3 regions of the Streptomyces sp. NBC_00353 genome follow, and region 3 is predicted to be linked to each of the others. Evidence: riboswitches for the same ligand, from Rfam matches in the RefSeq annotation. Region 3 holds a riboswitch; each other region holds the start of a gene.
What was found. Region 3 has a riboswitch for cyclic di-AMP ahead of OHA88_RS20485 (C40 family peptidase). Riboswitches for the same ligand answer to the same signal wherever they lie in the genome.

Region 1 (10,484 bases), 1.0 Mb from region 3:
ATCTGGGCAATGCCTTCGGCGAGGACCAGCAGATAGGCACCTCGGGCTTCGCGTCGGTGACGGCCGCGACGTTCTTCGTACGCGTCGTGATGACGCCGTTCGCGCATCCCCTCTTCACCGTGCTGACCGGCCTGGGTTTCGGATTCGCGGCGCTCTGCGCACGTCGCCACCGCCTCCGCCGGATCCTGCTGCCGCTGCTCGGGCTGATCCTCGCGATGGGCATGCACGCTCTGTGGAACGGCTCGGGGGCGTTCGTTCCGTACGGCTTCTACGTCGTGTACGGCGTGTTCATGGTCCCGGTCTTCGGGCTGGTCACCTGGCTGGTGATCTGGTCGCGCCAGCGGGAGCTGCGGACACTGGCCACCGAGCTGCCCGCCTATGCGGCAGCCGGCTGGCTCACCCCGGCGGAGCCGCTCGCGCTCTCCTCGATGCGGGCCCGCGGTATGGCCCGGGACATGGCGCGCCACCAGCACGCGAGTGCCCACGGAAGCGCGAGTGCCTACAGCACCTCGTACGGAGTGCCGTACACAAGCCCCGGCTACGGCTACCCCGCGCCCGGCCCGCCACCGGCCCACTCGCCGGCGTACGGCAGCAGCCGGGTCGTGGCGCAGGTCCGCAGTCATGCCAAGGCGCAGGCCAAGGCGCGCGGCAGAGCGGCCGCCCGTGCGGTCGCCGAGTACGAGTCGTTCGCGACGTCGCTGGCGTTCCTGCGCCGCCGGGCCCGCCGCGGGGCCGCGGACCCGGACTTCGTGGCGCGGGAGCTGGAGCTGCTGCACCATCTCTGGCAGCGCAGGGAGGTGGCCGGACCCGCGCTGACGTACGCGGCGCAGGCGACGGGCCGCCTGCGCCCCCGGTACATACCTGCGGGGCCGGCCCCGCACCCGCAGTACGGCGGCTACAGCCCGAACCCGTATCTGCCACCCCATGCCCAGCAGCCGTATGCCCGGCCGCCGTACGGCAGCGGCCCGCCTCCGCGCCCCTGGTGAGGGCTCAGGCGGATGCCTCGGTGAGCTCCGCCAGTTCCTGCTCGGTCAGTTGAAGGTCGGCCACGGCCACCAGGGCGGGCACCTGCTCGACCGTACGGGCGGAGGCGATCGGCGCGGCGACGGTCGGACGGGCGGCGAGCCAGGCCAGGGCGACGGTCGCGATCTCGGCGCTGCGCTCCTTGGCGACCTTGTCGAGTGCGGCCAGGACCTTCTGTCCGCGCTCCGACGCCAGGTGCTGGCCGGCCTTCTCGGCCCGCGCGCTCTCCACCGACGCGCCCGGGCGGTACTTGCCGGTGAGGAAGCCCGAGGCCAGGGCGAAGTACGGGACGGCGGCGAGACCGGCGCGGGCGGCCGTCTCCTGGAGCTCTCCCTCGTAGGTGTCGCGGGAGACGAGGTTGTAGTGCGGCTGCAGGGCGACGTAACGGGCGAGCCCCTCGCGCTCGGAGAAGTCCAGGGACGCCTGGAGCCGCTCCGGGCTGATGTTGGAGGCGGCGATCTCGCGCACCTTGCCCTCCTTCACCAGCTGGTCGAGGGCGGTGACGATCTCCTCGACCGGAACGGTCTCGTCGTCGAAGTGCGTGTAGTAGAGGTCGATGTGGTCGGTGCCCAGCCGGCGCAGCGACTCCTCGGCCGCGGCCTTGATGGTGGCGGCGGAGAGCCCCTTGTACGCGGGGTGGGCGCCGACCTTGGTGGCGACGACGATGTCGGAACGGTTGGCGCGTGCGGCGAGCCACTTGCCGATGACCGTCTCCGACTCGCCGCCCTCGTTGCCGGGGATCCACGCGGAGTACGCGTCGGCGGTGTCCAGGAAGTTGCCGCCCGCCGCGACGTACGCGTCGAGTACGGCGAACGACTGCGCCTCGTCGGCGGTCCAGCCGAAGACGTTGCCACCGAGCGCGAGCGGGAAGACCTGGAGGTCGGAAGAGCCGAGCTTACGAAGAGAAGTCATAAATGGATCAACGGACTCCGCCGCGCCCGCTATTCCGTACCGGGGGGTCCACACGGGTATCCGCACCGGCGTCGCAAGGACCGGGATATGAACAGACCGGCAGCCCTGACGTCGGGGGGTGAGCGTCAGGACTGCCGGGTTCGAGGGGCCGGAGAACCGGCGCGGGCTCAGACGGTGAGGCCCTTGTCGCGCAGCCAGGTCATCGGGTCGATGCCCGTGCCGTCCGGGGTGTGGACCTCCAGGTGGAGGTGGGGTCCGGTCACGTTGCCGGTGGCTCCGACACGGCCGATGGTGTCACCGGTGGTGACCTTCTGGCCGACGCTGACGTCGATCGACGACTGGTGGCAGAACCACAGCTCCGTACCGTCCTCGAGCTCCAGGACCGTGCGGTAGCCGTACGAACCGGACCAGCCCGCCGACTTGATGGTGCCGCTGTGGACGGCCTTGATCGGCGTGCCGGTCGGCGCCGCGAAGTCGAGTCCGGTGTGGTAGCCGGAGGACCACATCGAACCGGCCTGGCCGAAGGTCGAGGTGATCGTGTACGAGGAGGTGGGGATGGCGTAGGAGGCGGCGAGCTTGGCAAGCCGTGCGGCCTCGGCCTTCGCCTTCGCCTCTTCCTCCGCCTTCTTCTTCTCGGCGGCGACCTTGGCCTCGGCGACGTCCTGCTTCGCCTTGGCCTCGGCGGCAGCCTTCTCCGCGGCAGCCTTCTCCTCAGCGGCCTTGGCCTCCGCGTCGGCGGCGTTCTGCTGCTGCTCGGCCTGCTGGAGGATGCGGGCGCGCAGCGCCTCGCCGGCGTCGGTGGTGCCCTGCTCGGCCTCGGCGGTGGTGATGCCGGCGCTGGTGAGCGGGGCGGTGGCAGCCGCGGACTTCGCCTGGTCGGTGGCGGACTCGTCGGAGAACAGGGCGCCCACGCCGGGAAGGGACTTGGCGTCGGGGAGGTTGTCCGCGAGGGAATCGGGAAGGGAGATGGAGACCGGCGGCTTGCTCTGCGCGGTGGCCATGCCACCCGCGCCCACGGCCGCGATGACGCCGACTCCGAGCACCGTGGAGCTGCGGGCCAGCCCGTTGCGCTGCTTGACGACGCGGTGCCTGCCGCGTACGGGGCGAACGGACTCCTCCGTGGGGTTCCATTCCTCCCACGTCCGTTCGGTCCCACCGAAACCGTCGGTCGCGAACTCAGTGGTGAACTCGGCGCCGAAATCGGTCCGCTGCTCGGTTCCGTACTCGGTCGTGAAGTCGGAGCCGAACCGGGAGGGGGCTTCGGGGGCAGGCTTGTTGGACGCCACGGGGGCGCACTCCTTTCCTTCCTTCTCGCCTACCGGGTTAGCTGACGGGTTCGGAGCAGGAAGGTCTCCTACGGATCCCTCTGCCTCTCACGAGACACAGGTGTCCGATTCACCCCATGTAGGTGGTTCCCCGGTTCCCTTGCGGAATTCGGCGCTCGCGCACGGTGCCGCCACTGACGACGGCTGGGACAACCGCGCTGCGTTATCGAACGTTAATAGACGGACGGGTCCGATTCCAAGCCGTTCCCACTGATCGTTAACGGCCTTGGCCTGGACTTTACGGGACACAATCGGGCGGAAACGGGCGAGTTGATCGCCACTCAGCCACCACCCGTTTTCTGACGTTGTATCAAATGTTATGCGGAGCGAGGCCCTTCGATTACGCACGGTGGCATCGCCCTGCAGAACCCCTTCACCGACTCAGCTCTTCCTCACTCGCGTCCCGGCCCACGATCTTCACAGTCCTGCGCCGCTTCGGCTGCCCCCGCGCGGGACGTGCGACCGCGAGCAGCGCCATGTCGTCGGTGGACCTGCCGCCGGTGTGCAGCCGTACGTCGTCGGCCAGCGCGGACAGCAGCTCCTCGGGCCCGGGAAAGATCCGCCCGCGCAGCCGGGCCGCCGGATCGTAGAAGTCCCCTTGGGTGTCGCGCGCCTCGGAGAGCCCGTCCGTGTACGTGAGGAGCGTCATCCCGGCGGCCAGCTCCCATACGTCGGCCCGGTCCGTCCACACCCCCAGGTCCATGCCGAGCGGCAGCGCGGGCACGGTCGGCGACAACACCTCCAGTGAGCCGTCGGGGTGGAGCAGCAGCGGTTCGGGGTGGCCGCGGTTGACGATCCGTACCTCGGCCGCACCGGGCGGGATCTCGGCGAGCACGGCGGTGACGAACCCCTCGACCGGATCGATCCCGCCCTGCCTCGCCCCCTCCCGCGCCAGCGCCCGCTCCAGCCTCCGAGCCACGCCCTCCAGCGAATCCTCCTGCTCGGCGGCCTCCCGGAACGCGCCGATGACCACCGCCACCGTCCCGACCGCTTCGAGCCCCTTGCCCCGCACGTCCCCGACCACGAGCCGTACCCCGTACGAGCTCTCCGCCACGGCGAACAGGTCACCGCCGACGAATTCGTCCGCCTGGGCCGCCTCGTACCGCGCGGCGACATGGAGCCCCCCGATCCGCTCGGACGGTGTCGGCAGCACGGCCCGCATGGCGGTCTCCGCGATGACCCGCGCCGAAGCCAGCTGCTCGTTGCTGCGCCGTACGACCCGGTTGATGACGACGGCAAGGACCGCGACCGTGAACACGGTGACGAGCTCGATGAACGGCACGACGTGCAGCAGACCGTCGCCGGGCAACCGCAGCGAGAGGATCGAGAAGACCGCGGCGAGGCCCGTAAGGACGGTGCTGGCCGGCGAGAAGAACGGTGCGGCGATCAGCGGAGCGGCCACGAACATCGGCACGGCGGTGAAGGGGGGTGGGCTGAGGTAGTCGAAGACGAACCCACCGACGATCATCAGAATCGGCAGCGCACGCACGAACCACCAGGCCCAGCCGCGCACCACGGCCCGCCCCCTGACCCGCCCCCCGCGCAGCTTCGTCGCCATCCCCACCTGTGGTCTCCTGCCCGGCGCGCCCTGTGCTGTCCTGGGCGGTGCGCCCTGTGGTCTCCTGCCCCGTGCACGCACGGCTGTCCCGACCTGCACGCGCACGGCTGCGGGCATGGGCCCGCTTCCCAGGCTTGCCGGAGCGGCGTCGCGCGGCGACTCCACATCGGCCGAAGGGGGGACGGAAAACACGAATCAGGCCCGGCACGCTTAATGCATGCCGGGCCTGATTCTTCAGTAGCGGGGACAGGATTTGAACCTGCGACCTCTGGGTTATGAGCCCAGCGAGCTACCGAGCTGCTCCACCCCGCGTCGGTAAACACAACTCTACGCCATCAGGAACGGACTGCTGACCACCAATGAAATGGCTGCCCGATCCAACGGCCCCGACGCCTTTCCCGCACCTTTCCCGCACCTGCCATGGGCAGGTCAGTTCGAGTCGGTGATGTGCGGCGCCCGCTTCGCGTCGACCGCCGGTTTCCCCGCGCTCGCGCTGCGCTGGAGCGAGTGGAGGATGGCCAGCCCCTGGCCCACCACCCCGGCCGCCATCTCGTTGACCCCGTTGGTGCCGTTGAGCACGGTGAGGTTGGCCCCCTTCATCCCGCGGGCGGCCGCGTCGGCCAGCGTCGGCAGGTTCTCCACGATGCGATTGGCCGCGATCAGTTCCTGGTTGCCGTCCCGGAGCGAGGTGGCGCGGGCGGTGTTGGCGTCGGCCTGCGCCTGGGCCAGGGTCCGTTCGGCGTACGCGTTGCCGTCGGCCTGGAACTTCGCCCGGTCCCGGGCGGCCTCGGCGAGCGTGCGCTGCCGGTACGCCTCGGCGTCCGCCGGACGCCTGACCTCCGCCTCCAGCCGCTGTGCGGCCAGCGCGGCCTGCCGCTCCGCCAGAGCCGTCTGCTCCTCGATGACCTCCTGCGACGCCCTGGCCTGGGCCAGCGGTCCGGCCTGGGCGGCGCGGGCGTTGTACTGCTCGGTCTCGGCGAGGAAGCCGGCCCGCTTGATCGCGGTGTCCCGTTCGTACTCGGCCTTGAGCGCCGCGGCCTGCTGCTCGCGCTCGGCCGCTTCCTGGTCGGCCCGGGCCTGCGCGATCCGGGCCTGGCTGGCGACGGCGGCCGCGTGCGGGGCGGCGAGGTTGTTGATGTAGCCGGTGGCGTCGTCGATCTCCTGGATCTGGAGGGCGTCCACGACGATGCCGAGTTTCTCCATCTCGCCGTGGCTGCCCGCGATGACCTCCTGCGAGACCCGGTTCCGTTCCCGGATGATCTGTTCGACGGTCAGCCCGCCGATGATGGAACGCAGGTGACCGGCGAAGATCCGGCCGGCGAGCTCCTCCATCTGCTCCTGCTCGGACAGGAAGCGGCGTGCGGCGTTGGCGATGGAGACGGCGTCGTCACCGACCTTGAAGACGGCGACTGCGCGGACGTTGAGACGGATGCCCTGCTGGGTGACACAGTCCTCGGTGATCTCCGCCTCGCGCAGCGCCAGGGAGAGCATGCGCGCCTTCTGCTTCACGGGTACGACGAAACTGCCGTGCCCGGTGACGATCCGGAACTGGGTGTCCTGTGTCTGCCGCTTCGATCCGGAGATGAGCATCGCCTCGTTGGGGGCGGGAACGTGCCAGAACAACATGAGCGAACTCCTGCCGTACGTCTTTTCATCTCGGCGTCGGTTCTCGGCGTCGGTCAGTGGCGTCGGGTCTCGGCTCCGTTTCCTGCGTTCAGGCCGGTAGCCGTTCGACCATCACGCTGCGCGCCGAGACCGAGTCGACGACAACCACGCGTTCGTCCCTGTCGATCGACGTCGTCGACCATGCGGTGTAGGCCTCCGACCCACCCCGTACGGCCACCAGCACTTCGCCCGGGCCGCCCTGCGGGATCGGCACGGTCACGCGTCCGATCGCCCCGACCGGACTCAGGGCGGACTCATCTGCGGCTCTCATACGCCCTCGCCCACGCCTCCCTCATGATTCCAAGGTACTCCGCACCACCCCCGGGGGAACGGCCACGAACGACGACGAGCAGGCGTCTATATGTGGTGATATGACTGATTCAGAATTCAGACATTCGACGCTGCGCCACAGCGACGACCAGGGAGCCGAACATGGACGACTACCCCCTGCTCAATCTGTTCTGGACCATGCTCTGGTTCTTCCTCTGGATCATGTGGCTGTTCCTCCTCTTCAAGGTCATCGCGGACATCTTCCGCAGCGACGACCTGGGCGGCTGGGCCAAAGCGGGCTGGCTGATCCTGGCCCTGGTGCTGCCGTATCTCGGCGTCCTCATCTATGTGATCGCGCGCGGCAAATCCATGGGGAAGCGCGACCTCAAGGAGGCCCAGGAGAGAGAAGCCGCCTTCAAGGCGTACGTACGCGAGGCCGCAGGCCCCGGTGACACGGGTGGCGGTGCACCGAAGAGCCGCGGCAGCGTCGAGGAGCTGGCGAAACTCGCGGACCTCAAGGACCGGGGCGCCATCACGGAAGAGGAGTTCCGGCAGGCGAAGACGAAGCTCCTCATCTGAGCCGCATCGCCCCTCCGGCCCCCGGGGGCGTACTCCTCATCCCAGCCGTCCCGGCCCGCAATGGACCGGGATCCGCTGGATGCGGTTGTTGCCGAAGCCGCCGCGGTTCCACGGCTGGGTCAGGGGCTGGACCCGGCCCGCCGCATCGGTGGCGCGGGCGGCGAGGACATGGTCTCCGGGCGTGGCTATCCAGAACGACTGCCACCGTTGCCAGGCCCAGAGGTGGGCCCCGCTCCTGTCCGGCGGGGTGAGTTCGGCGTCGTACCAGGAACGGCAGTCGTCCGTGGTCACCTCGACCCGGGTGACCGGCGGCCACCCTGACCAGGCCCTTCCTTCCAGCAGCACGCGGCCGGGGCGTACGAAACGGATCCTGGACATGAAGTCCGGGTACCCCGGCGGGATCATCAGCGCCCGCGGGGCCATACGGGTGACGGGCTGGCCCGGATCACCGGGCTCCTGGCGGTAGCGGTAGGCCGTCGCCTGCTGGAAACCGGTGAACGGGGTGCCGGTGAGCCGGATCTCGCGGAGCCACTTCACATGCGCCATGCCGTACCAGCCGGGCACCACCAGCCGTAGCGGATGGCCGTGCTGCGGCGGCAGTGGCCCGCCGTTCATCCGGTACGCCACCAGCACTTCCGGGTCGTCTCCGGTGGCCACCTCCAGCGGCAGGCTCCGCCGGTAGTCCTGCTCGACGCCCCGCTCGACCCCGTGGTCGGCCCCGCAGAAGACAACCTCGACGGCGTCCGGCTCGACTCCGGCCTCGGCGAGCAGCAGCCGCAGCGGCACCCCGGTCCACTCCGCCGTACCGACCGCCTCGACCAGCCACGGCTGACTGACCGGGCGCGGTGCGAGCAGGGCCCGGCCGTTGCCCGCACACTCCATCGTGACGCGGAGGGTGACGGCCGGGAACGACCGCAGGGCCGCCACGTCCAGTGCCAGCGGTCTGCGGACCCGGCCGTGCACGGTGAGCTGCCAGCCGTGGGAGCGCGCGCCGGAGATGTCGGGGACGTACGGGATGTCGTAGTGGACCAGTACGTAGTGCAGTCCGGGCGGGGTGAGGTCGTAGCGCAGCGCCTCCAGCGGCAGTCCGTGGTTGCGGGCCGCGAGCGCGAGTTCCTCCGGGCTGATTCCCTCGCCGGGCCCGGCGAGGCGCGCCGATGGGCTGATGTCGCCGGCAAAAGGCCCTGGCCCTCCATCCATGGCTTCATGGTGCGCCCGCCGGCGCCCGGCGCCCACCGCTCCCCGACACCGCATGTCGCTCTTTGCGCGGCCCTGCGCGATTGCACCGCCCCCCGCCCGGCGGGAGCGTGGATGCATCGGCGGTCCGCGCGCCCGACAAGGAGACGACCATGGACGGCACCACTCTCGAAGCGATGCGAACCGCGCTGCGCGGCCCGGTCATCGGTCCGCAGGACCCGGAGTACCGCGAGGCCCGCACGATCTACAACGCCATGATCGACCGGCGTCCGGCTGCCGTGGTGCGGTGCGCGGACGCGGCGGACGTCATGGCCGCGGTCCGCTTCATCCGCGACGAAGGTCTCGAACTCGCCGTCCGGGGCGGCGGACACAGCGGTGGCGGACTCTGCCTGGTGGACGACGGCGTCACCCTCGACCTGTCGCCGATGCGCTGGGCGCACATCGATCCGAGCACCCGGACCGCCCGCGTCGGCGGCGGCAGCAGGCTCGCCGACCTCGACCACGCCGCCCACGGCTTCGGGCTGGCCACCCCGGCCGGGATCCAGTCCACCACGGGCATCGGCGGCCTCACCCTCGGTGGCGGCCACGGTCATCTCACCCGCAGCTACGGCCTGACGGTGGACAATCTGCTCGCGGCGGACGTCGTACTGGCCGACGGCAGCTTCGTCACCGCGAACGAGAGCGAGAACGCCGACCTGTTCTGGGCGCTGCGTGGCGGCGGCGGGAACTTCGGCGTCGTCACCTCGTTCAGCTTCCGGCTGCACCCGGTGGACACCGTGGGTGTGGCGATCACCGTGTGGCCGGTCGACCGGACCCGCGAAGTCCTCGAGTGGTACCGGGACTTCCTGCCGCAGGCGCCCGAGAAGCTGAACGGCTTCTTCGCGGCGCTCAGCGTGCCGCCCGGACCGCCGTTCCCGGAGGAGCTGCACAGCCAGAAGGTGTGCGGCGTCGTCTGGTGCTGGACCGGCGACCCCGAACTCCTCGAAGAGACCCTCAAGGTCGTGAACGAACCGGGTCCGCCGGCCTTCCACTTCACGGCACCGATGCCGTACCCCGCACTGCAGGGCATGTTCGACGAACTACTCCCGGCCGGTCTGCAGTGGTACTGGCGCGGCAACCTCTTCGACCGGATCACGGACGGCGCCATCGACGTACACACCAAGTACGCCGAGAACCTCCCCACCGATCTGTCGACCATGCATCTGTACCCGGTCGACGGAGCCGCCCACCGACTCGGCCCCGACGACACGGCATGGGCCTACCGGGACGCGGTCTGGTCCGGTGTCATCGCGGGCATCGACCCGGACCCGGACAGCGCCGAGAAGCTCAGGCAGTGGTGCGTGGACTACTGGGAGGAGCTGCATCCGCACTCGATGGGTGGCGCGTACGTGAACTTCATGGGCGCGGGTGAGACGCCGGACCGGGTGAAGGCCACCTACCGCGGTCACTACGACAGGCTCGCGAAGATCAAGCACGCCTACGACCCGGACAACTTCTTCCACGCCAACCAGAACATCACGCCGGCCGAGCAGCACTGACCGCTCCCGGCTCCTCGGTCGTGACGTCCGGCGAGCGCGACGGCTTCAGCGGTCCTATCGTCAAAGTATGGGTGTTTTCGTCAAGTTGGTCGAGGATCGTCCTCCCAAGGAATACGCGGAGCGCGGGGTGGCGGACATCTCGTACGCGGACGTCACGGAGGGCGACTCCGCGATGGTCTACGAGTACGACCTGCTCCCCAGCGGCGCCTTGAGGATCCTGCAGGTGGCGAGGGGAGAAGCGCCGGTCGTCCATGCGGTGTACGCGCCGGACCTGTGGTTCCGCGTCGAGGGGCAGTGGCACGGCAGCACGGAATAGACGGAAAAAGAATCCGCTATAGACCGATTTGCGGTGTATTCTGGGAGCAAGGACGCACACTCTCACGTGTGGCGCCCTGGAAGGGCCGGCTCCGGTGGCGA
Region 2 (10,484 bases), 1.2 Mb from region 3:
CCGTCGCGGGCGTCCGGCAGGGCCCGTGAGTAGATCACCGAGTAGGCGTACTCGAGGAAGGAGCCCTGCATTTCGTCGACGACGTCGATGTCGAGGATCTTCTCCTCGAAGTCGTCCGGCGGCGGGGTCTTCGTACTGCGGCGGGCCATCGCTGCTGCGACTCCTTCACAGATCTGTTCGGGCAACCTCTGGTTCTGACGCGGACCATTGTGGACCGCCGCACTGACAACCCCGACCTCGACCCGTCTCTAAGGGCTGTCCCGTAATCCCTGGTGGATCAGTGCGCGGCGTCGGATGCGGTGCATCGGAAGGCGGAAGGGCATCCTCATACCGGTCGTATTCGGGCGTTCCGGCAACGCGGCGAGGTGCCGTAGCTGTCGTCGTCCGGCCGCCAGGGATTACGGGACAGCCCTCAGGGGCCGTCCGGCGCTCTTTCACGCGAACTTCCACGGCACGGGAACTTCGCCAGGTGTCCGTCCGCTTGCTTACAGTGGCAGGTCTCGCAGGAAATCCAGTATCGCGATCGAAGGGACGTACATGCCCATGGGTCACACGGCCACAGCCCAGGCCGGCTCCGGCGGCTTGACAGCGACCGAGCACCGTCTGGCCAACGGCCTGCGCGTGGTGCTCTCCGAGGACCATCTGACCCCGGTCGCCGCGGTGTGCCTCTGGTACGACGTCGGTTCGCGCCACGAGGTCAAGGGGCGCACGGGTCTGGCGCATCTCTTCGAGCACCTGATGTTCCAGGGCTCCGGACAGGTCAAGGGGAACGGACACTTCGAACTGGTGCAGGGGGCCGGCGGCTCCCTCAACGGGACCACCAGCTTCGAACGGACCAACTACTTCGAGACGATGCCCACGCACCAGCTGGAGCTGGCCCTGTGGCTCGAGGCCGACCGGATGGGCTCACTGCTCGCCGCGCTCGACGACGAGTCCATGGAGAACCAGCGGGACGTCGTCAAGAACGAGCGCCGTCAGCGCTACGACAACGTGCCGTACGGCACGGCGTTCGAGAAGCTGACCGCTCTCGTCTACCCGGAGGGCCACCCGTACCACCACACCCCGATCGGCTCGATGGCCGACCTGGACGCAGCGACGCTCGACGACGCACGCACCTTCTTCCGTACGTACTACGCGCCCAACAACGCGGTGCTGTCCGTGGTCGGTGACATCGACTCCGAGCAGACGCTCGCCTGGATCGAGAAGTACTTCGGCTCCATCCCGTCCCACGACGGCAAGCAGCCGCCGCGCGACGGCGCGCTCCCCGAGACCATCGGCGAGCAGCTGCGTGAAGAGGTCCGTGAGGAGGTCCCGGCGCGGGCGCTGATGGCCGCCTACCGGCTGCCGCACGACGGCACCCGGGAGTGCGACGCCGCCGACCTCGCGCTGACCGTGCTGGGCGGTGGCGAGTCCTCCCGGCTGCACAACCGCCTGGTCCGCCGCGACCGGACGGCCGTGGCGGCCGGATTCGGACTGCTGCGGCTCGCCGGTGCGCCCTCGCTCGGCTGGCTGGACGTGAAGACGTCCGGCGGGGTCGAGGTGGCGCAGATCGAGACCGCGGTCGACGAGGAGCTGGCCCGGTTCGCGGCCGAGGGTCCGACGCCCGAGGAAATGGAGCGCGCCCAGGCCCAGTTGGAGCGCGAGTGGCTGGACCGGCTCGGTACGGTGGCGGGCCGCGCCGACGAACTGTGCCGGTTCGCCGTGCTGTTCGGTGACCCGCAGCTCGCCCTGACCGCCGTCCAGCGGGTGCTCGACGTCACCGCGGAAGAGGTCCAGGCGGCCGCCAGGGCCCAGCTTCACCCCGACAACCGGGCGGTGCTCGTCTACGAGCCGGTCGAGCCGGCCGAGTCCACCGATGGGGCGGCCGCCGACGAGACGGACGCCGACACCGACGCGCACGAAGGGGCGGACAAGTGACCGACGCTGCCGCGACTGGAGTATCGATGGAGTACCACCCGCAGCCGACCGCGGGCACGGCCAGGCCCTGGGCCTTCCCCGCCCCCGAGCGCGGCGCCCTGCCCAACGGGCTCACGGTGCTGCGCTGCCACCGCCCCGGCCAGCAGGTCGTCGCGGTCGAGATCTACCTCGACGCCCCGCTGGACGCCGAGCCCGAGGGCCTCGACGGCGTGGCCACGATCATGGCGCGGGCGCTGTCCGAGGGCACCGACAAGCACTCCGCGGAGGAGTTCGCAGCCGAGCTGGAGCGCTGCGGGGCCACCCTCGACGCGCACGCCGACCACCCCGGCGTCCGGGTCTCCCTCGAGGTCCCGGCCTCCCGGCTGGCCAAGGCGCTCGGTCTGGTCGCCGAGGCGCTGCGGGCACCCGCGTTCTCCGACAGCGAGATCGAGCGGCTGGTACGCAACCGGCTCGACGAGATCCCGCACGAGCAGGCCAACCCGGCCCGCCGCGCCGCCAAGCAGCTCTCCAAGGAGCTCTTCCCGGCCACCGCGCGGATGTCGCGCCCGCGCCAGGGCACCGAGGAGACGGTGGAGCGGATCGACTCCGCGGCCGTCCGCAGCTTCTACGAGGCCCATGTCCGCCCCTCCACCGCGACCGCCGTGGTCGTCGGTGATCTCACGGGCATCGACCTGGAGGCGTTGCTCGCCGACACCGTCGGCGACTGGTCCGGGAACAGCGCCGAGTCCCGGCCGGTCCCGCCGATCACCGCCGACGACACCGGCCGAGTGGTCATCGTCGACCGTCCAGGAGCCGTGCAGACCCAGTTGCTGATCGGCCGCATCGGAGCCGACCGGCACGACAGCGTGTGGCCGGCCCAGGTCCTCGGCACGTACTGCCTGGGCGGCACGCTCACCTCCCGGCTGGACCGGGTGCTGCGCGAGGAGAAGGGCTACACCTACGGCGTACGGGCCTTCGCGCAGGTCCTGCGGTCGTCGGCGCCGGACTCCGCCTCCGGGGCGACGGGCGCCGCGATGCTGGCCATCAGCGGCTCGGTGGACACGGAATCCACCGGACCGGCGCTCGGCGACCTGTGGACGGTCCTGCGGACGCTGGCGGCCGAGGGCCTGACCGACGCCGAGCGCGAGACGGCCGTGCAGAACCTCGTGGGTGTCGCCCCGCTGAAGTTCGAGACGGCGGCCTCGGTCGCGGGCACGCTCGCCGACCAGGTCGAGCAGCACCTCCCGGACGACTACCAGGCGCAGCTGTACGCCCGCCTCGCCGAGACCGGCACGGTCGAGGCGACCGCGGCGGTGGTCAGCGCCTTCCCGGTGGACCGTCTGGTCACGATCCTCGTCGGCGACGCCGCGCAGATCGAGGAGCCGGTCCGGGCGCTGGGCATCGGAGAGGTGTCGGTCGTTACCGGCTGACGTATCAAATAACCGCATATCGGGACAGAGGGAGACCCCTGCGAGTGGCTTCTCGCCGGGGTCTTCCCTTTTGTCTGATTTGTCGGATAGATGCCCGTGTGCCCTGTGGGATGCGCTACAAAACGCCCTGTCCGTTTGGTGAATGAAAGTCCCCCCGCTTAGCGTCGGCAGCGCTGTCCGTCACCCGTATGCCGCATCCGCGGCGCCGGGCAGCTATCGCCGAGTCCCCGTCAGGCGCGAGCCTGGGGAGCCGGGGACCCACGCAGTCCCTGGGGTGAATCGGATGCCTGCGCGCCTCTTGTGGGGCTCGCGGATCCGTAGGAGACCTTCCTGCTCCGAACCCGTCAGCTAACCCGGTAGGCGAGAAGGAAGGAAAGGACCAGCCACCTCATGGCGTTCACCCGCCCCACCGGGAAGCACCGTGCCCCGAACCGTCTGACGCGCAAGAGCGCGCAGATAGCCGGCATCGCAGCTCTGGCCACCACCGGCGTCATCGGTGGGCTGGCCTCTCCGGCGCTCGCCGCCGGTACCGAAGCCCCCTCCGTCAGCGAGACCGGCCTGAACCAGGTCATCGCCATCGAGGGCACCCTCGCCGAGCAGGTGGCCACCCAGGCCGACGTGCAGAAGCGCCAGGCCGAGATCGCCGCCAAGGCGAAGGCGGCCGCCCAGGCCAAGGCCGCTGCCAAGGCGAAGGCCGAAGCGAACGCCAAGGCGGCAGCCGAGGCCAAGGCCGAAGCCCGCGCCAAGGCGGCCCGCGAGGCGAAGGCGCGCGCCGCCCGTTCCGCCGAGCGCACCCGCCTCGGAGCCTTCCAGCTCCCGATCGCCGGTTCGTACGTCACCACCGGCTACAAGTCCAGCGGCTCCCTCTGGTCCTCCGGCCGCCACTCGGGCATCGACTTCCACGCCCCCTCCGGCAGCTCCGTCGTCGCCGTCGGCGCCGGCACGGTCGTCGAGGCCGGCTGGGGCGGCGCGTACGGCAACAACATCGTGCTCCGGATGACGGACGGCACGTACACCCAGTACGGTCACCTCTCGTCGATCGGCGTGTCGGTCGGCCAGAGCGTCGGCGCGGGCCAGCGCATCGGTTTCTCCGGCTCGACCGGCAACTCCACCGGACCGCACCTCCACTTCGAGGCCCGGACCACGCCTTCGTACGGCTCCGACATGGACCCCGTCGCGTATCTGCGCGCCCACGGCGTCAACGTCTGACCGACGCAGCACCCCAGAAGGCCCCGGCTTCCCGCCGGGGCCTTCGGCGTACCCGGACCGGCCCCCGCCGGAGGCGCTTGCCGAACCGTCTTCGGACCAAAAGATATTCATGGATTTCGACTCGGCGTCGGAAATGCAGCCGCATTGCAATAGAGTCACAGAACAGGCGTCGATCGGCCGCGTTTCGCGGGGATTAAGGCGGAGGTTCGGACATGCGCATTCCGGCGCATTCGGTATGCACGGCAATCCGTGACGACATCGTCTCCGGTGTCTTCGAACGCGGCAGCAGACTCACCGAGGAACTGCTCGCACGTCGTTACGGGGTGTCCCGTGTCCCGGTACGGGAAGCGCTGCGCACCCTGGAGTCCGAGGGTTTCGTGGTCACCCGCCGGCACGCCGGAGCCTGTGTCGCCGAGCCCACCGAGCAGGAGGCCGCCGACCTGCTGGAGGTCCGGATGCTGCTGGAGCCGCTGGGTGCGGCCCGCGCCGCGCAGCGCCGCACCGAGGCACACCTCAAAGTCCTCCGCGGCCTGGTCAGGCTGGGGCAGGAGCGGGCCAGGCGGGGCGAGGGCGAGGATCTGCGCTCGCTGGGCGGCTGGTTCCACGAGACGCTCGCCCAGGCCTCCGGCAGCCCCGGCCTCATCGCGCTGCTCACCCAGCTCCGGCACAAGATCGCCTGGATGTACGCGGTCGAGCAGCCGGCCCGCCCCACCGATTCCTGGGCCGAGCACGGGGCCATCGTGGACGCAGTCGCGCGCGGTGACGCGGAACGGGCCAGAGCGCTGGCCGCGCAGCACGCCGAGCGCGCCACCGCCGCGCACCGGCTGCGGCGTGCGGACCGCAGCCCGGACCGCACCCCGGGCCGTGAGTCCGCCCCGCCGCGGCCCGGCCGGGTGAGAACTTCGCAACATGCCGTAAACACCGCGAGCGGCCGTCATTAACACATGCGCCGTATACAAAGAGATGTAATTCGGCTGGGCTTTGTTTCGGCTGCCCGAATTAACTCCGGAAACCGCGGAAGCTGACTGAAGTGCGCCCGGGGATCGGTATGGTTCGCGAAAACGAAAGAGCCGCGGCCCCGGTCAAAGGTGCCGCGGCTCTGCCGCAGAAATACGTCCGGCTGGAACGGTCCGGGGAAGTCCGGAATCAGACGGTCTCCGGGAGCTCGTCGAGCCCCTCCTCGACCAGCCTCGCCAGTCGGTCGAGCGCCGCCTCGGAGTCGTCCGCCGCGGACGAGAGCACGATCTCCTCGCCGCCCTGCGCGCCGAGGCCGAGCACCGCGAGCATGGAAGCGGCGTTCACCGGGCTGCCGTCGGCCTTGGAGATCGTCACGGGGACGCCCGACGCCGTGGCGGCACGGACGAAGATGGAAGCGGGGCGGGCGTGCAGGCCCTCGGTCCAACCGACATTGACGCGGCGCTCAGCCATGGTTCTGCCCTTCACGAATCAATGGTTGTCTAGACCAGTCTCTCATGTGGTGCGCGATGTTCCGGCCGACCAGCGACCCGGTGCCGCAGCCCGTGCCGCAAGGCCGATCGGCCCTCTCAGACTGCCCCGGCCCCGAGCCGTACGCGACCGCTGACCGAGCCGTAGGCTTTGCCCATGCAGCCCACGCCGGAGCAGAGTCCGCATCACGCGTACCCCGACCACTGGGAAGCGGACGTGGTGCTCCGCGACGGTGGCACGGCCCGGATCAGGCCCATCACCACGGACGACGCCGAGCGACTGGTCAGCTTCTACGAGCAGGTTTCTGACGAGTCGAAGTACTACCGGTTCTTCGCCCCCTATCCGCGGCTCTCCGCCAAGGACGTGCACCGCTTCACCCATCACGACTACGTCGACCGGGTGGGTCTCGCCGTCACGATCGGCGGCGAGTTCATCGCCACCGTCCGCTACGACCGGATCGACGCGACCGGCCGGCCCGCCTCCGCCCCCGCCGACGAGGCCGAGGTCGCCTTCCTCGTCCAGGACGCCCACCAGGGCCGCGGCGTGGCGTCGGCGCTGCTGGAACACATCGCCGCAGTGGCCCGCGAGCGCGGCATCCGGCGCTTCGCCGCCGAGGTGCTGCCCGCCAACAACAAGATGATCAAGGTGTTCCGGGACGCCGGATACACCCAGCAGCGCAGCTTCGAGGACGGCGCCGTCCACCTCACCCTCGACCTCGAACCGACCGCCGAGTCCCTCGCCGTCCAGCGCGCCCGTGAGCAGCGGGCCGAGGCGCGGTCGGTGCAGCGGCTGATCGCGCCGGGTTCCGTCGCCGTCGTCGGCACCGGCCGCAACCCCGGCGGGGTGGGCCGCACGGTCCTGCGCAACCTCCTCGCCGCCGGATTCACCGGCCGCGCGTACGCGGTGAACAGCGCGTTCGCCGCGGACCAGGCCACGATCGACGGTGTCCCCGCCCACCGCTCCATCGGCGAGATCGGCGAACCGGTCGACCTCGCGGTCGTCGCCGTGCCCGCCGACCGGGTCCCGGAGGCCGTCACCGACTGCGGCGAGCACGGCGTCCAGGGCCTCGTCGTCCTCTCCGCCGGATACGCCGAGTGGGGGGCCGAAGGCAGGGAGCGGCAGCGCGAACTGGTGCGCCAGGCCCGCTCGTACGGCATGCGCATCATCGGCCCGAACGCCTTCGGCGTCATCAACAACTCCGACGCCGTACGGCTGAACGCCTCCCTCGCCCCCGAATCGCCGGCGCCCGGACGCATCGGCCTGTTCACGCAGTCCGGCGCCATCGGCATCGCGCTGCTCTCCGGGCTCTACCGGCGCGGCGCGGGCCTGTCCACGTTCATCTCCGCGGGCAATCGCGCCGACATCTCGGGCAACGACTTCCTGCAGTACTGGTACGAGGACCCGGACACCGACGTCGCCCTGCTGTACCTCGAATCGCTCGGCAACCCGCGCAAGTTCACCCGCCTCGCCCGACGCACCGCGGCGGTGAAGCCTGTGGTCGTGGTGAAGGGCGCCCGGCACAGCGGCAGCACCCCACCGGGCCATGCGGTACCGATCAGCCGGATCCCGGACGCGACGGTCTCCGCGCTCATGCGGCAGGCGGGCGTGATCCGCGTCGACACGGTGACGGAGATGGTCGACGCGGGCCTGCTCCTCGCCGACCAGCCCCTCCCGGAAGGCCCGCGGGTCGCGATTCTCGGCAACTCCGAGTCCCTCGGCCTCCTCACGTACGACGCCTGCCTCGCCGAGGGGCTGCGCCCGCGCCCGCCCCGCGACCTCACCACGGCGGCCACCCCGCAGGACTTCCGGGACGCGCTGGCCGAGGCCCTCGCCGACAGGACCTGTGACGCGGTGGTCGTGACGGCGATCCCCTGGGTGGGGGAGAACGGCGAAGCGGAATCGGGTGACGGTGAGGTCCTGGCAGCCGCCTTGCGCACCGCCGCGGCCACGGGCCCGGCCAAGCCGGTGGCCGTCGTCCATGTGGAGATCGGCGGCCTGGCCGAGGCGCTCGCCGCCGCCACGAGCACGGCCGCGGTGCCACGGGTGGTGCGTGCATCCGCGCCGGCTGCCCCGGACGCTTCGGCTGCGCCGGCCGATCGAGCCGTCCCGCCCACCGCCCACGCCGCGCCGCCGACCGCGCCCGGCGACCAGCTCACGCAGCAGCGGTCCGGCACGGGCCCGGGCGACACCCCCGCCGTCCCCATCCTCGGCCGCATCCCCGCCTACCCCGCCGCCGAGCGTGCCGTGCGGGCTCTGGCCGAGGCCGTGAAGTACGCCCAGTGGCGGCGGCAGGCCGCCGTGCCGGGGAAGGTGCCCGAGTTCCTCGACGACACCATCGACGAGGCCGGCGCCGCCGCGCGTATCGACGCGCTCCTCGGGCCCGACCCCGACCCGCGCGGCCGCCCGCTCAGTCACGACGAGGCGTGCGAACTGCTGGGCCGCTACGGGATCACCGTACGACCGACGCTCCCGGCCCCCGACCCGGACGCCGCCGTCGCTGCGGCGGCCCGGCTCGGCTATCCGGTCGCGCTCAAGACCACCGCACCGCATCTGCGTCACCGCGCCGACCTCGGCGGCGTCCGGCTGGACGTTGCCAACGAGACCGCGCTGCGCCGGGCCTACGGCGAGCTGACCGACCTGCTCGGCAAGCCCACCGAGCTCCAGCCCGTCGTCCAGTCCATGGCACCGCGCGGCGTGGACACCGTCGTACGGGCCACGATCGACCCGGCCGCGGGTGCCGTCCTCTCCTTCGGGCTGGCCGGCGCGCCCTCCGAGCTCCTCGGCGACACCGCCCACCGCCTCGTTCCGGCCACCGACCGCGACGCCGCCGAGCTCATCCGGTCCATTCGGGCGGCCCCGGTCCTCTTCGGCTGGCGCGGCTCGGCGCCCGTCGACACAGCGGCGCTCGAAGAGCTGCTGCTGCGGGTGTCCCGGCTCGTCGACGACCACCCCGAGGTGGTCTCCGTCGCACTGGAACCGGTCGTGGTCGCCACCCAGGGCCTGACCGTGCTCGGTGCGAGCGTCCGGCTGGCGCCGCCTCCCGCCCGCACCGACCTGGGCCCTCGCCGCCTCCCCAACTACTGAAGCCACTGGCCGGCCCGCCCCTGGCCCTTTCGCGCAGCGTCCCCGGCAGCCATCCACCCCCCGTAGGATGGTGCGTATGGCGAAGACCGGTACGACGACCCAGGGGCTGCGCGCGGCGATCGAGCGCAGCGGCTACTACCCGGCCCTTGTGGCCGAGGCGGTGGAGGCCGCCGTGGGCGGTGAGCCGGTCGCGTCGTACCTGGTGCACCAGGAGACCACTTTCGACTCCAACGAGGTGCGCAGGCATGTCACGGTCCTGGTTCTGACCGACAACCGTTTCATCGTCAGCCACACCGACGAGCAGAACGCCGACACCAGCTCCCCGTCGCCGTACGCCACCACCTCCACCGAGTCGGTCAAGCTCGACCGGATCTCGTCGGTCGTGGTCAGCCGTGTCGTGGCCAACCCCGAGAAGTACGTGCCGGGGACGCTGCCCCGCGAGGTCGTCCTCACCATCGGCTGGGGTGCGGTCTCCCGGATCGACCTGGAGCCGGCCGCCTGCGGCGACCCCAACTGCGAGGCGGACCACGGCTACACCGGCAGCTCCACCGCCGACGATCTGAGCCTGCGTGTCAGCGAGGCCGGCGACGGCCCCGACACGGTGCGCCAGACCCTCGCCTTCGCCCAGTCGCTCTCCGAGGCGACGGCCGCGGCTGCGACCGCGACCGCAGCGACCGGCCGCTGATGGCCCAGCCGGCCTGGCAGGACCCCGTTCTGCTCCCCCTCGACACGGCGCCCGTCCCCGAGTACGGCAGTGGCTCGCTCGCCGATCTGCTGCCGACGCTCGTCGCCGGACAGGGCGTGCCCGGTTTCACGGCGGCGATCCCCGAGCTCACCCCCGCCGACCGGAACTGCGTCTTCCTGATAGACGGTCTCGGCTGGGAGCAGATCAAGTCCCATCCGGACGAGGCCCCGTATCTGCACTCGCTGCTCCCCACCTCGCGCGGCGGCACCGGCCGTCCGATCACGGCGGGCTTCCCGGCGACCACGGCGACCTCGCTCGCCTCGGTCGGTACGGGGCTGCCGCCCGGCGCACACGGTCTTCCCGGCTACACCGCCCGCAATCCGGAGACCGGCGAGCTGATGAACCAGCTCCGCTGGAAGCCCTGGACCCCGCCGGAGGTCTGGCAGCCGTATCCCACCGTCTTCCGGCTCGCGGACGAGGCGGGCGTGCAGACCGCGCAGGTCTCCGCCCCGACCTTCCAGCACACCCCGCTCACCAAGATCGCGCTCAGCGGCGGCACGTTCCACGGCAGGCTCACCGGCGAGGAGCGGATGGACCTGGCCGCGGACCGGCTCGCCGCCGGTGACCGGTCGCTGGTCTACACGTACTACAGCGAGATCGACGGCAAGGGGCACCGCTTCGGCATCGACTCCGATGCCTGGCGCGGCCAGCTGATGTATGTGGACGGTCTGGTG
Region 3 (10,484 bases):
GTTCAGCCTGCCCGACACGGACCTCGCCGCCGCCACCGACATCGTCGACGACAGTGACGGCGACAGCGACAGCGACGACCTCGACACCGACCGCGTGGCGGACCGCAGCGCCGACGACATCCCCCGCCCCATGAGCCGCCCCAGCACCCGTGGCGGCAGCCGCAGTCGGCGTCGCACCCCCGCGAAGCGTTCCGCACTCCTCACCGTCGCCGTTCCCTCCGCCTGCGTGATGAGCGTCGCCGGTATCGCCGCCGCCTCCGTCGGCGGGCTCGGCAGCGGCGAGGAGAAGGACGACACCATGTCGATGGCGGCTGCCGACCCCGGCACCGTCAAGCCGGTCGCCGCCAACAACAAGCTGGACACCCAGCTCGCCAACCTCAGCGCCGACGCGGAGAACTTCGCCGACCGCGCCAGCCGTACCCAGGAGCGCATCGACCTGAAGGAGCGGCAGGCGGCCGAGAAGAAGAAGCGCGAGGAAGAGGCCGCGCGCAAGGAGGCTCTGCGGCCCAAGTTCCTCCTGCCGGTCGCGCAGCACGGCCTCAGCGCCTACTTCGGCCAGGCGGGCGTCAACTGGATGTCCGTGCACACGGGCATCGACTTCCCCGTCTCGTACGGCACCCCGGTGATGGCCGCGACGGACGGCACCGTACGCACCCAGTGGAACAGCGCCTACGGAAACATGGCCATCGTCACCATGGCCGACGGCACCGAGACCTGGTACTGCCACCTCAGCAGCACCAAGATCCGCTCGGGCCCGGTCAAGGCCGGTGACGTCATCGCGTACTCCGGAAACTCCGGGAACTCCACGGGCCCGCACCTGCACTTCGAGGTCCGGCCCGGTGGCGGCGCGGCCATAGACCCGTTGCCCTGGCTCCGCAGCCACGGCCTCGACCCGACCTGAGCAGCCGCAGGGATCCACGGCGAGTGGTGGCAGGCACTTCCACGCCGGCCACCACCGCCGTCAGCGCCCCCAGGGGCGTCCTGCCTAGAGCTTCTCCACCGGCGCGTACCGCAGCAGCAGCTTCTTCGGCCGTTCGTCCCCGAAGTCGACCGTCGCCTTCGCCTGGTCGCCGACCCCCTCGACCGCCGTCACCGTGCCGAGCCCGAACTGGTCGTGCGTGACCCGGTCCCCGACCACCAGCGTGATCGTCGGCTTGTCCGAGGTGCGCCGGGTCGCAAATCCCGAGGGGCCCGAGCGCGAGCGCGACGAGGACAGCGAGGACGTGATCCCCGACGTCGGTCCGGCCGGGGCCGCCATCGGTCCGGTCCGCTTCCACTGCAGATGCTGGTCCGGGATCTCCTCGAGGAACCGCGACGGCGGGTTGTACGAGGGCTGCCCCCACGCACTGCGCATCGCCGCCCGGGTCAGATAGAGCCGCTCACGGGCCCGGGTGATCCCGACGTAGGCGAGGCGCCGCTCCTCCTCCAGCTCCTTGACCTGTCCCAGCGCGCGCATGTGCGGGAAGACGCCGTCCTCCATGCCGGTCAGGAACACCACCGGGAATTCGAGGCCCTTGGCGGTGTGCAGCGTCATCAGCGTGATGACGCCGGAGCCGTCCGTGTCCTCGTCGGGGATCTGGTCGGAGTCGGCGACGAGCGCGACCTTCTCCAGGAATTCGGCGAGCGTGCCCGCACTCGCGCCTTCCCCTGCGTCGGACTCCCCCCGCTCCTGCTCGAACTCGAGCGCGACGGCGGCGAGTTCCTGCAGGTTCTCGATGCGGGTCTCGTCCTGCGGGTCGGTGGACGCCTGGAGTTCCGCGAGATAGCCGGTCCGCTCCAGAACCGCCTCCAGTACCACGGCGGGGCCCGCGCCCGACTCGACGATCGTGCGCAGCTCCTCCATCAGCGTGTTGAACCGCTTGACGGCGTTGGCCGAGCGGGCCGCCATGCCGTACGCCTCGTCGACGCGGCGCAGCGCCTGCGGGAACGTGATCTTCTCGCGCAGCGACAGGGCGTCGATCATCGCCTCGGCGCGGTCGCCGATGCCACGCTTCGGCACGTTCAGAATGCGGCGCAGCGGGACGGTGTCCTCGGGGTTGGCGAGGACCCGGAGGTAGGCCAGGATGTCCCGGACCTCCTTGCGCTCGTAGAAGCGCACGCCGCCGACGACCTTGTAGGGCAGTCCGACGCGGATGAAGATCTCTTCGAAGACCCGGGACTGCGCGTTCGTCCGGTAGAAGATGGCGACATCGCCCGCCTTGGCGTCGCCCGCGTCGGTCAGCCGGTCGATCTCGTCGGCGACGAACTGCGCCTCGTCGTGCTCGGTGTCGGCGACATAGCCGGTGATCCGGGCGCCCTCGCCCGCGTTCGTCCAGAGGTTCTTGGGGCGGCGGCTCTCGTTGCGTTCGATGACCGCGTTGGCCGCGGAGAGAATCGTCTGCGTGGAGCGGTAGTTCTGCTCCAGCAGGATCGTCGTCGCGTTCGGGTAGTCCTCCTCGAACTGGAGGATGTTGCGGATGGTCGCGCCGCGGAAGGCGTAGATCGACTGGTCCGCGTCACCCACGACGCACAGCTCGGCGGGGGCGTCGGCCGGTCCGGCCGGGCCCACCAGTTCGCGTACGAGCGTGTACTGCGCGTGGTTGGTGTCCTGGTACTCGTCGACGAGGACGTGCCTGAAGCGGCGACGGTAGTGCTCGGCGACATCGGGGAACGCCTGGAGCAGATGGACCGTGGTCATGATGATGTCGTCGAAGTCCAGTGCGTTGGCCTCGCGCAGCCGGGACTGGTACATCGCGTAGGCCTGGGCGAGCGTCTTCTCGAAACCGTCCGCGGCCTGCCCGGCGAAGGTCTCCTCGTCGATCAGCTCGTTCTTCAGGTTCGAGACCTTCGCCGTGAACGACTTCGGCGGGAAGCGCTTCGGGTCGAGGTCCAGATCGCGGCAGACCAGGGCCATCAGCCGCTTGGAGTCGGCGGCGTCGTAGATCGAGAACGACGAGGTGAAGCCGAGCCTCTTCGACTCGCGGCGCAGGATCCGTACGCACGCGCTGTGGAACGTCATGACCCACATGGCGTTGGCGCGCGGTCCGACGAGCTGCTCGACGCGCTCCTTCATCTCGCCCGCGGCCTTGTTGGTGAAGGTGATCGCCAGGATCTGGCCGGGGTGCACCCCGCGCTCGGCCAGCAGATGGGCGATGCGGTGGGTGAGCACCCGGGTCTTGCCGGAGCCGGCCCCGGCGACGATGAGCAGCGGCGACCCTGCGTGCACGACGGCGGCGCGCTGCTCGGTGTTCAACCCGTCGAGCAGGGCGGCAGCGTCGATCACTGGGCGGTGGGCGCCGTCCCGGTAGTACGCGTCCCTGGGCGGCGGGGGCGCGTCGAACACGCCCGCGAAGAGGTCCTCCGGCACCGCTTCGGGTGCGGAGTCCTCGGGGGGCGGCGGGGGCTCTTCCTCCGAGTGCTGGAGGCCGGCCAGGAAACTGTCGTCAAAGAGGCTGCTCATCGCTTGACGAGTCTAGGCCGCCGCACCGACACCGTGCGGCCGCATGGCGAACCGTGCCCGGCGCACGGGCACATACGGAGATCGCGTGCCCACACCGCGTAGGGGAAGAGGGGGCCGCCCGGCCCGCACCCCCACCCCCGTCGCCGAGGTCACGAAAATGTATCGGGCATATCGAACATCAACCTTCACAGCAGCACCACGGGTTGGCTAGCGTGCTCGGTCGGGCGGCCCGTACCCCCTGAGGCGAACCACGCCGAGCGGGCTCCCACGCCGAATCCGGGCTGCCCTCACGAGAGTTCGGAACCGGGGACCCACACGCATCACCGGGGTGAATCGGTCCATATCTTCCCATTCGGACCGTAGGGCAGCCTTCCGTTCCGCCCGAACCCGACAGCTAACCCGGTAGGCGGTCCACGGAAGGAGATGCCGGCCTTGGCGTCGCATCGCAAACCGCGCACCCGTGTGCGCTCCACCACTCCTGCCGTCGGGCTCACGACGGCCGCACTGGCAGGTGTGACCCTGCTCTCCACGCAGAGCGCCACGGCTGCCCCGGCCTCGCCGAGGCCCAGCATCGAGGACGTGCAGAAGAAGGTCGACGACCTCTACCGGCAGGCGGGCACCGCGACCCAGCAGTACAACCAGGCGAAGGAGGCCTCCGCCGCACAGCGGGGCAAGGTCGACGCGCTGCTGGACGACGTCGCAAAGCGTGCCGACAAGCTGAACGATGCGCGCAGGACGCTCGGCAACTACGCGGCGGCGCAGTACCGCACCGGCTCCATCGCGCCGAGCGCCACCTTCTTCCTGGCCGACGACCCGCAGGCGTACTTCGACCAGAACCAGCTGATGGGCCGGATGGCGGGCCGGCAGCAGAAGGCGGTCACGGACTTCCGTACGCAGCAGGCCGCGGCGTCGAAGAAGCGCGCCGAGGCGGCGAAGAGCCTGGAGACGCTCACCGAGTCGCAGGCCACGCTGCGGACCAGCAAGGAGAACGTCCAGAAGAAGCTGGGCGAGGCGCGCGCGATGCTGTCGAAGCTGACTGCCGAGGAGAAGGCGCGGCTCGCGGCACTGGAGCGCAAGAAGGAGGCGGAGGCCAAGCGCAAGGCCGAGGAGCTGGCCCGTCAGCAGGCAGCCGCCAAGGCCGAGGCGGACCGCAAGGCCGAGGAGGCCGCGAAGCAGGCCGGATCCGGCGGCGATACGGGAACGGGCAGCGGCACGGGGACCGGCTCGGACAGCAGCGCCACCACGAAGGCCGACAAGGTCCTCGCCTTCGCCCGCGCCCAGATAGGCAAGCCGTACGTCTGGGGCGCGACGGGCCCCTCGTCGTACGACTGCTCGGGACTGACCCAGGCCGCCTGGAAGGCGGCGGGCGTCGACATCCCCCGTACCACCTGGGACCAGGTGGAGATCGGCACGCGGATCGCGACGGCGGATCTGCAGCCGGGCGACCTCGTCTTCTTCTACGACGACATCAGCCACGTCGGCATCTACAAGGGCGACGGCATGATGATCCACGCCCCGAAGCCGGGCGCGAATGTCCGCGAGGAGTCGATCTACTACATGCCGATCTACGGCAGCGTGCGGCCCGCGTAGCCGCGGTCCCGGACAGCGACGAGCCCCCGCCGGAAGGATCCGGCGGGGACTCGCGCCATGAAGGACAGGGACCGGCTCGGGCGGCAGCGGCCGGCTCAGGTCCAGAGCGTCGCGATGAAGATATTGGCGACCGTCAGCCCGCCGACGGCCGCGAAGACGCCCTTCTCGACCTTCTCCTCGTCCCGCTTGACGTACACCAGCGCGAGGATCACGACCAGGACCGCCAGCTTCACACCGATCTTGATGTTGTTGACCGGCTGGTCGTCCGCCTGGTTGAGCCCGACCAGTGCGATACCGGTGACCAGCATGGTCAGCGCACCGTGCAGCATCGCCGGGACGAAGCGCGCCGTGCCCGCACCCATCGCCTTCATCTGGGTCAGGAAGCCGCCCAGGAGGGCGGCGATACCGATGATGTGCAGCGCGACGAAGACATTGATGAGTACGTCCATGGGGCCGCAGCCTAGCCGGGGCCGTAACGCCGCTCTCCGGCGAGGTGGGGGCTCCTTGGTGTTTCACTCGCATTTGCACCAATTGCCTGACTCTGGCGCGTTTTCTCCGATCACTTGATGGCATCGCCTCGCCAAATTCGGGCAATAGCCGTCATTACGACTCTTCCTCGTGCCCCGGGTTTAGCGTCCCTATCCAGGTGACCGGCTTCACCGACGCTCCGCACGCGGGCGGCGGCCCGGTCGCCCCGCCGAAGAGTCCGGCGGCGAGCCGCTCCCCCTGCTGGCTCGCCGTCGGACCTCCGCGGGCCCGCCGGTAGGCCCCGACGGGCAGTCGACAGCAAGGAGCCCCGCCCTCGTGGCAGTGCATCGAAAACCCAAGCAGCGCCCGTATACCGGCTCTGCTGCCCGCACCGCAGCCACCCTCGCGTTCGCCGGGGCCGCAACAGCTGCCGCCCTGCCTGGGGCCGCACACGCCGATCCGCAGCTCACTCCCGCCCAGGTCAAGGCCAAGGTGGACCGGCTGTACCACGAGGCGGAGGTCGCCACCGAGCAGTACAACGGCGCGAAGGAGAAGGCGGCCGCCACCGCCAAGTCCCTGGGCGCGTTGCGCGACGAAGCCGCCCGCAGGACCGAACGCCTCAACGCCTCCCGCAACGCACTCGGTTCGCTCGCCGCCGCCCAGTACCGCACCGGAGGCATCGACCCCGCCGTGCAGCTGGCGCTCTCCTCCGACCCCGACGAGTACCTGCAACGGGCCTCGTACGTGGACCGGATCGCCGACCGCCAGGCCACCGAGGTCTCCAAGGTGCAGCGGCAGGTCACCGAGATCGCCCAGCTGCGCGCCGAGGCGAAGGAGGAACTGGCGGCACTGGGCACCCGCCAGGCCGAACTGAAGAAGCACCGCACGACGGTCAGGGCCAAACTGGCCGACGCCCAGCGGCTCCTGGACACCCTGTCGCCCGCGCAGCGCGCCGCGTACGAGCAGTGGGGCACCGCACGCTCCGCCGCCGGCCACGCCGATCGCAGCACGCAGCGCGCCGGAGCCGCACAGGCCGCCCCCAATGCCCGTGCCGCGGAGGCCGTCGCGTTCGCCTACGGGGCGCTGGGCAGGCCGTACGTCTGGGGCGCGACCGGTCCGACCTCGTTCGACTGCTCCGGGCTGACCCAGGCCGCCTGGCGCTCCGCCGGCGTCTCGCTCCCGCGCACCACGTACACGCAGATCAACGCCGGAGAACGCATCTCCCGCTCCGAACTCGCCCCCGGCGACCTGGTGTTCTTCTACTCCGGCGTCAGCCATGTCGGCCTGTACATCGGCGACGGCCGGATGATCCACGCGCCGCACCCCGGTGCACCGGTCCGCATCGCGCCGATCGACGAAATGCCCTTCGCCGGGGCGACCCGGGTGGCATAGGCTCCCGGCTGCCGCAGCCCGGAGTCCCACCGGGCCGGTCGAAGGAGACTCGCACATGCCCATGGACGCGGACGTCCAGAGCCACAGCCGTACGCTCGCCCTGCGCTCCCCCGACCATCTGCGGGTCGGCCCGTTCACCGTCCGCCACAACCCCGGCTGGCAGCTGAAGTACGCCAATTACGCGATCCCGGACCAGGGGGCCGAGCCGACGGCGGCCGATGTGCAGGCGCTGATCGCCGCGTTCCGCGAGCGGGACCGGATGCCGCGTCTGGAGTATCTGCCCAGTGGGGCACCCGCCGTCGAACCCGCGCTGATCGCCGCCGGTTTCACCGTCGAGAACCGGGCCCCGATCCTGGCCTGCGCCCCCGGCGACCTCCTGCCGCCGAAGCCGGTGGACGCCCTCGTGATCGTCGAACCGGCCACCGACGCGGAGTTCGACGCCGCCGCCCGCGTACAGCACCACGGCTACGGCGGGACGGGCGAACCCGAGGGCGGCGAGGCGGCCTGGCTGCGCAACGCGGTGACGGGCGGCGGCGTGGCGGCCCTCGCCACCGTGGACGGCGTCCCGGCGGGCGCGGGCGGCTGCTCGGTCCCGGTCGACGGCCTCACCGAACTGGCCGGTCTCGCCGTCGCCGACACGTTCCGCCGCCGCGGCATCGGCGCCGCGCTCTCCGCGCATCTGACCGCGACCGCGTTCGCGCGGGGGTGCCGGGTGGTGTGGCTGGAGCCGGGCGACGCCGATGTGGAACGGATCTATGCGGGCATCGGATACCGCAGGATCGGCGAGAAGCTGAACATCTCGCTCGACCCCGCGTGAGCACCTCGGGAGTCTCGGCCCCACCGGTGCGCCTGCGGGGCTCCCGGCCCCGCCGGTGCGCTTCCGGAGTTCAGACCAGCCGTCGAGCCGTCGCCCACCGCGTCAGCTCGTGCCGGTTCGACAGCTGGAGCTTCCGCAGCACCGCCGAGACATGCGACTCGACCGTCTTCACCGAGATGAACAGCTGCTTGGCGATCTCCTTGTACGCATAGCCGCGGGCGATCAGCCGCAGCACCTCGCGCTCGCGCTGCGTCAGCCGGTCCAGGTCCTCGTCGACCGGCGGCGCGTCCGTCGAGGCGAACGCGTCGAGAACGAAGCCGGCCAGCCTGGGCGAGAACACGGCGTCGCCCTCCTGGACCCGGAACACCGAGTCGATCAGGTCGGTGCCGGTGATCGTCTTGGTCACGTAGCCGCGGGCGCCGCCGCGGATGACGCCGATGACGTCCTCGGCGGCGTCCGAGACGGACAGCGCCAGGAAGCGCACCGGCTTCTCGACCGCGCCCATCAGCGGGGCGCAGCGGCGCAGCACCTCGACGCCGCCACCGCCCGGCAGGTGGACGTCGAGGAGGACGACCTCGGGGCGGGTCGCCGTGATGACGGTGACCGCCTGGTCGACGTCGGCGGCCTCGCCGACGACCTCGACGCCGGTCTCCTCGGTGCGGCCGATCTCGGCCTGCACCCCGGTGCGGAACATCCGGTGGTCGTCGACGAGCACGACCCGTACCCGGCGCTCCGGGCCCCCGGTTGCCTCAGTGGTCTCCGTCATCGCTCGCCCTCTCCATCTCCAGCTCGACTTCCGTGCCCCCGCCGGGCACCGAACGCAGCCGCGCCGTACCGCCGTTGCGCTGCATCCGGCCGATGATTGATTCTCTTACGCCCATTCTGTCCGCCGGTACGGAATCCGGATCGAACCCCGGCCCCCGGTCCCGTACCGAGACGAAGACCGTACGGCCCTCGACCTCCGCGTAGACCTGCACGGCGCCGCCCTCGCCACCGTACTTCGCGGCGTTGACCATCGCCTCGCGTGCAGCCTGCATCTGGGCGGTGAGCTTCTCGTCGAGCGGGCAGTCGCCGACGACGACGACCTCCAGCGGGACGCCGTGCTTGTCCTCGACCTCGGCGGCGGCACGCTTGACCGCTTCGGCGAGGGTCTCCGGTTCGTCGCCCTCGTCCTTGCCGGTGCCCTGGGGGTTGTACAGCCAGTTGCGCAGTTCTCGTTCCTGGGCGCGGGCCAGCCTGCGGACCTCGCCCGGGTCCTCGGCGTTGCGCTGGATCAGAGTGAGGGTGTGCAGCACGGAGTCATGGACATGTGCGGCGACCTCGGCCCGCTCCTGGGCCCTGATACGCATCAGGCGTTCCTCGGAGAGGTCCTGGGTCATGCGTACGAGATAGGGGCCGGCCAGCAGCGCGATGCCGGTGAGGACGGCGATCGCCGCGGTGAGGACGTTGCCGAGCTGAGCCGCGGAGCCGCGTACCACCATGAAGCCGGCGAGACCCAGGCCGACCAGGGCGACCCCGGCCAGCCCGCGGGCCAGATGCAGCACCCGGCGGCGGCTGCCGACCTCCATCCAGCGGGCCCGCCGGGCATTGTCGGCCTGCCGCCACACCAGGACGGAACCCGCGCCGATCAGCAGCGTCGGCCAGATGTAACGGTCGGCCTTGCTGCCCATGTCGACGTTGCCGACGAAGACGACAGCGCCGATCAGCAACGCTATGAGGGCGAAGAGCTGCCCCTTGTCGGGCTTGCGGAGCCGGCGCCGGCCGTCGACGCCGGTCTCGAAGACGGAGCGCGGCGCCTCGACCCCGCCGACGCCGAGCGGGACGACGATCCAGAACACGGCGTACAGCAGCGCACCGAGGCCGTCCGCGAAGAACAGGCCGAGGAAGACGAACCGCACCCAGGCGACGGGCAGCCCGAGATGCCCGGCGAGTCCGCGCGCGACGCCGCCCAGCATCCGCCCGTCGGCGCTGCGGTACAGCTTGCGCAGCGGTGGCTCCTCCGGGTCGGCGGTGAGGGAGCTTGCGGCTCGGGGCGTGGCGGCTGGCATGCTCCGATCGTCACATGTCGGGGCGGGCGGCGGCATCAGGGTCGGCCCCCACTCGACCCTGAGACGGCCGGTCGTGCGGAGACCCGAGGGCCTCCCTTCAGGGTCCGGCACGGCCAATATCAGGGATCGGCCAGGGTCGTCGCGGGTGCCGCGGGCACGCACGGCCCGTCACCATGGAGCCATGACCGTTCCCCAGGACGCCGCCCCCGGCGTCGCGCCGCCCGCCGCACCCGGTCCGCAGCTGCAGCGCAGCTCGCGGCAGAAAGTGGTGGCCGGGGTGTGCGGCGGGCTCGGCCGGTACTGCGACGTGGACCCGGTGATCTTCCGGATCGTGCTCGGTGTCCTGTCGGTGACCGGTGGCCTGGGCCTGATCTTCTACGGCTTCGCGTGGCTGCTGATCCCGCTGGAGGGCGAGGAGGAGAACGAGGCGCGCAGGCTGCTGTCGGGCCGGGTCGAGGGGGCGTCGCTGATCGCGGTGCTGTTCGCGCTGATCGGCTGCGGGCTCTTTCTCTCCATGCTGGGCAACGGCGGCACGCTGGCGTTCTCCGCGATGCTGACGCTCGCGGTCATCGGCTGCTGCGTCTGGACGCAGCGCCGCAGGGCCGCGGCCCCCCAGGACCCGCTGCACCCGGCGGCCGCACAGGCGGTGGCGGACGCACCGCCGGAGGTGAAGGCTCCGCCGTCGCCGGCCGGCCCGTCCTGGTGGCGGGATCCGATCATCAAGGACGGC

Region 1: another riboswitch for cyclic di-AMP. It lies ahead of OHA88_RS25245 (M23 family metallopeptidase); the one in region 3 lies ahead of OHA88_RS20485 (C40 family peptidase).
Region 2: another riboswitch for cyclic di-AMP. It lies ahead of OHA88_RS15190 (M23 family metallopeptidase); the one in region 3 lies ahead of OHA88_RS20485 (C40 family peptidase).

What each region holds. Positions count from the first base shown of each region.
Region 1 is NZ_CP107985.1:5,563,581-5,574,064, reverse strand. Features, by position in the region: gene OHA88_RS25255 (PrsW family intramembrane metalloprotease) at 1-986, shown strand, start outside; gene OHA88_RS25250 (aldo/keto reductase) at 991-1,935, opposite strand; gene OHA88_RS25245 (M23 family metallopeptidase) at 2,103-3,221, opposite strand; cyclic di-AMP (ydaO/yuaA leader) riboswitch at 3,233-3,385, opposite strand; gene OHA88_RS25240 (PP2C family protein-serine/threonine phosphatase) at 3,634-4,818, opposite strand; tRNA gene OHA88_RS25235 (tRNA-Met) at 5,057-5,130, opposite strand; gene OHA88_RS25230 (SPFH domain-containing protein) at 5,248-6,444, opposite strand; gene OHA88_RS25225 (hypothetical protein) at 6,533-6,754, opposite strand; gene OHA88_RS25220 (SHOCT domain-containing protein) at 6,916-7,332, shown strand; gene OHA88_RS25215 (sulfite oxidase) at 7,369-8,532, opposite strand; gene OHA88_RS25210 (FAD-binding oxidoreductase) at 8,682-10,067, shown strand; gene OHA88_RS25205 (hypothetical protein) at 10,135-10,383, shown strand.
Region 2 is NZ_CP107985.1:3,325,317-3,335,800, reverse strand. Features, by position in the region: gene OHA88_RS15205 (DNA gyrase/topoisomerase IV subunit A) at 1-149, opposite strand, end outside; gene OHA88_RS15200 (M16 family metallopeptidase) at 538-1,917, shown strand; gene OHA88_RS15195 (M16 family metallopeptidase) at 1,944-3,326, shown strand; cyclic di-AMP (ydaO/yuaA leader) riboswitch at 3,534-3,703, shown strand; gene OHA88_RS15190 (M23 family metallopeptidase) at 3,717-4,535, shown strand; gene OHA88_RS15185 (GntR family transcriptional regulator) at 4,748-5,476, shown strand; gene OHA88_RS15180 (HPr family phosphocarrier protein) at 5,682-5,963, opposite strand; gene OHA88_RS15175 (bifunctional acetate--CoA ligase family protein/GNAT family N-acetyltransferase) at 6,138-9,065, shown strand; gene OHA88_RS15170 (DUF5998 family protein) at 9,142-9,750, shown strand; gene OHA88_RS15165 (alkaline phosphatase family protein) at 9,750-10,484, shown strand, end outside.
Region 3 is NZ_CP107985.1:4,558,744-4,569,227, forward strand. Features, by position in the region: gene OHA88_RS20475 (M23 family metallopeptidase) at 1-901, shown strand, start outside; gene pcrA (DNA helicase PcrA) at 986-3,439, opposite strand; cyclic di-AMP (ydaO/yuaA leader) riboswitch at 3,698-3,864, shown strand; gene OHA88_RS20485 (C40 family peptidase) at 3,863-5,029, shown strand; gene OHA88_RS20490 (hypothetical protein) at 5,125-5,478, opposite strand; gene OHA88_RS20495 (C40 family peptidase) at 5,834-6,889, shown strand; gene OHA88_RS20500 (GNAT family N-acetyltransferase) at 6,945-7,706, shown strand; gene OHA88_RS20505 (LuxR C-terminal-related transcriptional regulator) at 7,777-8,472, opposite strand; gene OHA88_RS20510 (PspC domain-containing protein) at 8,456-9,754, opposite strand; gene OHA88_RS20515 (PspC domain-containing protein) at 9,936-10,484, shown strand, end outside.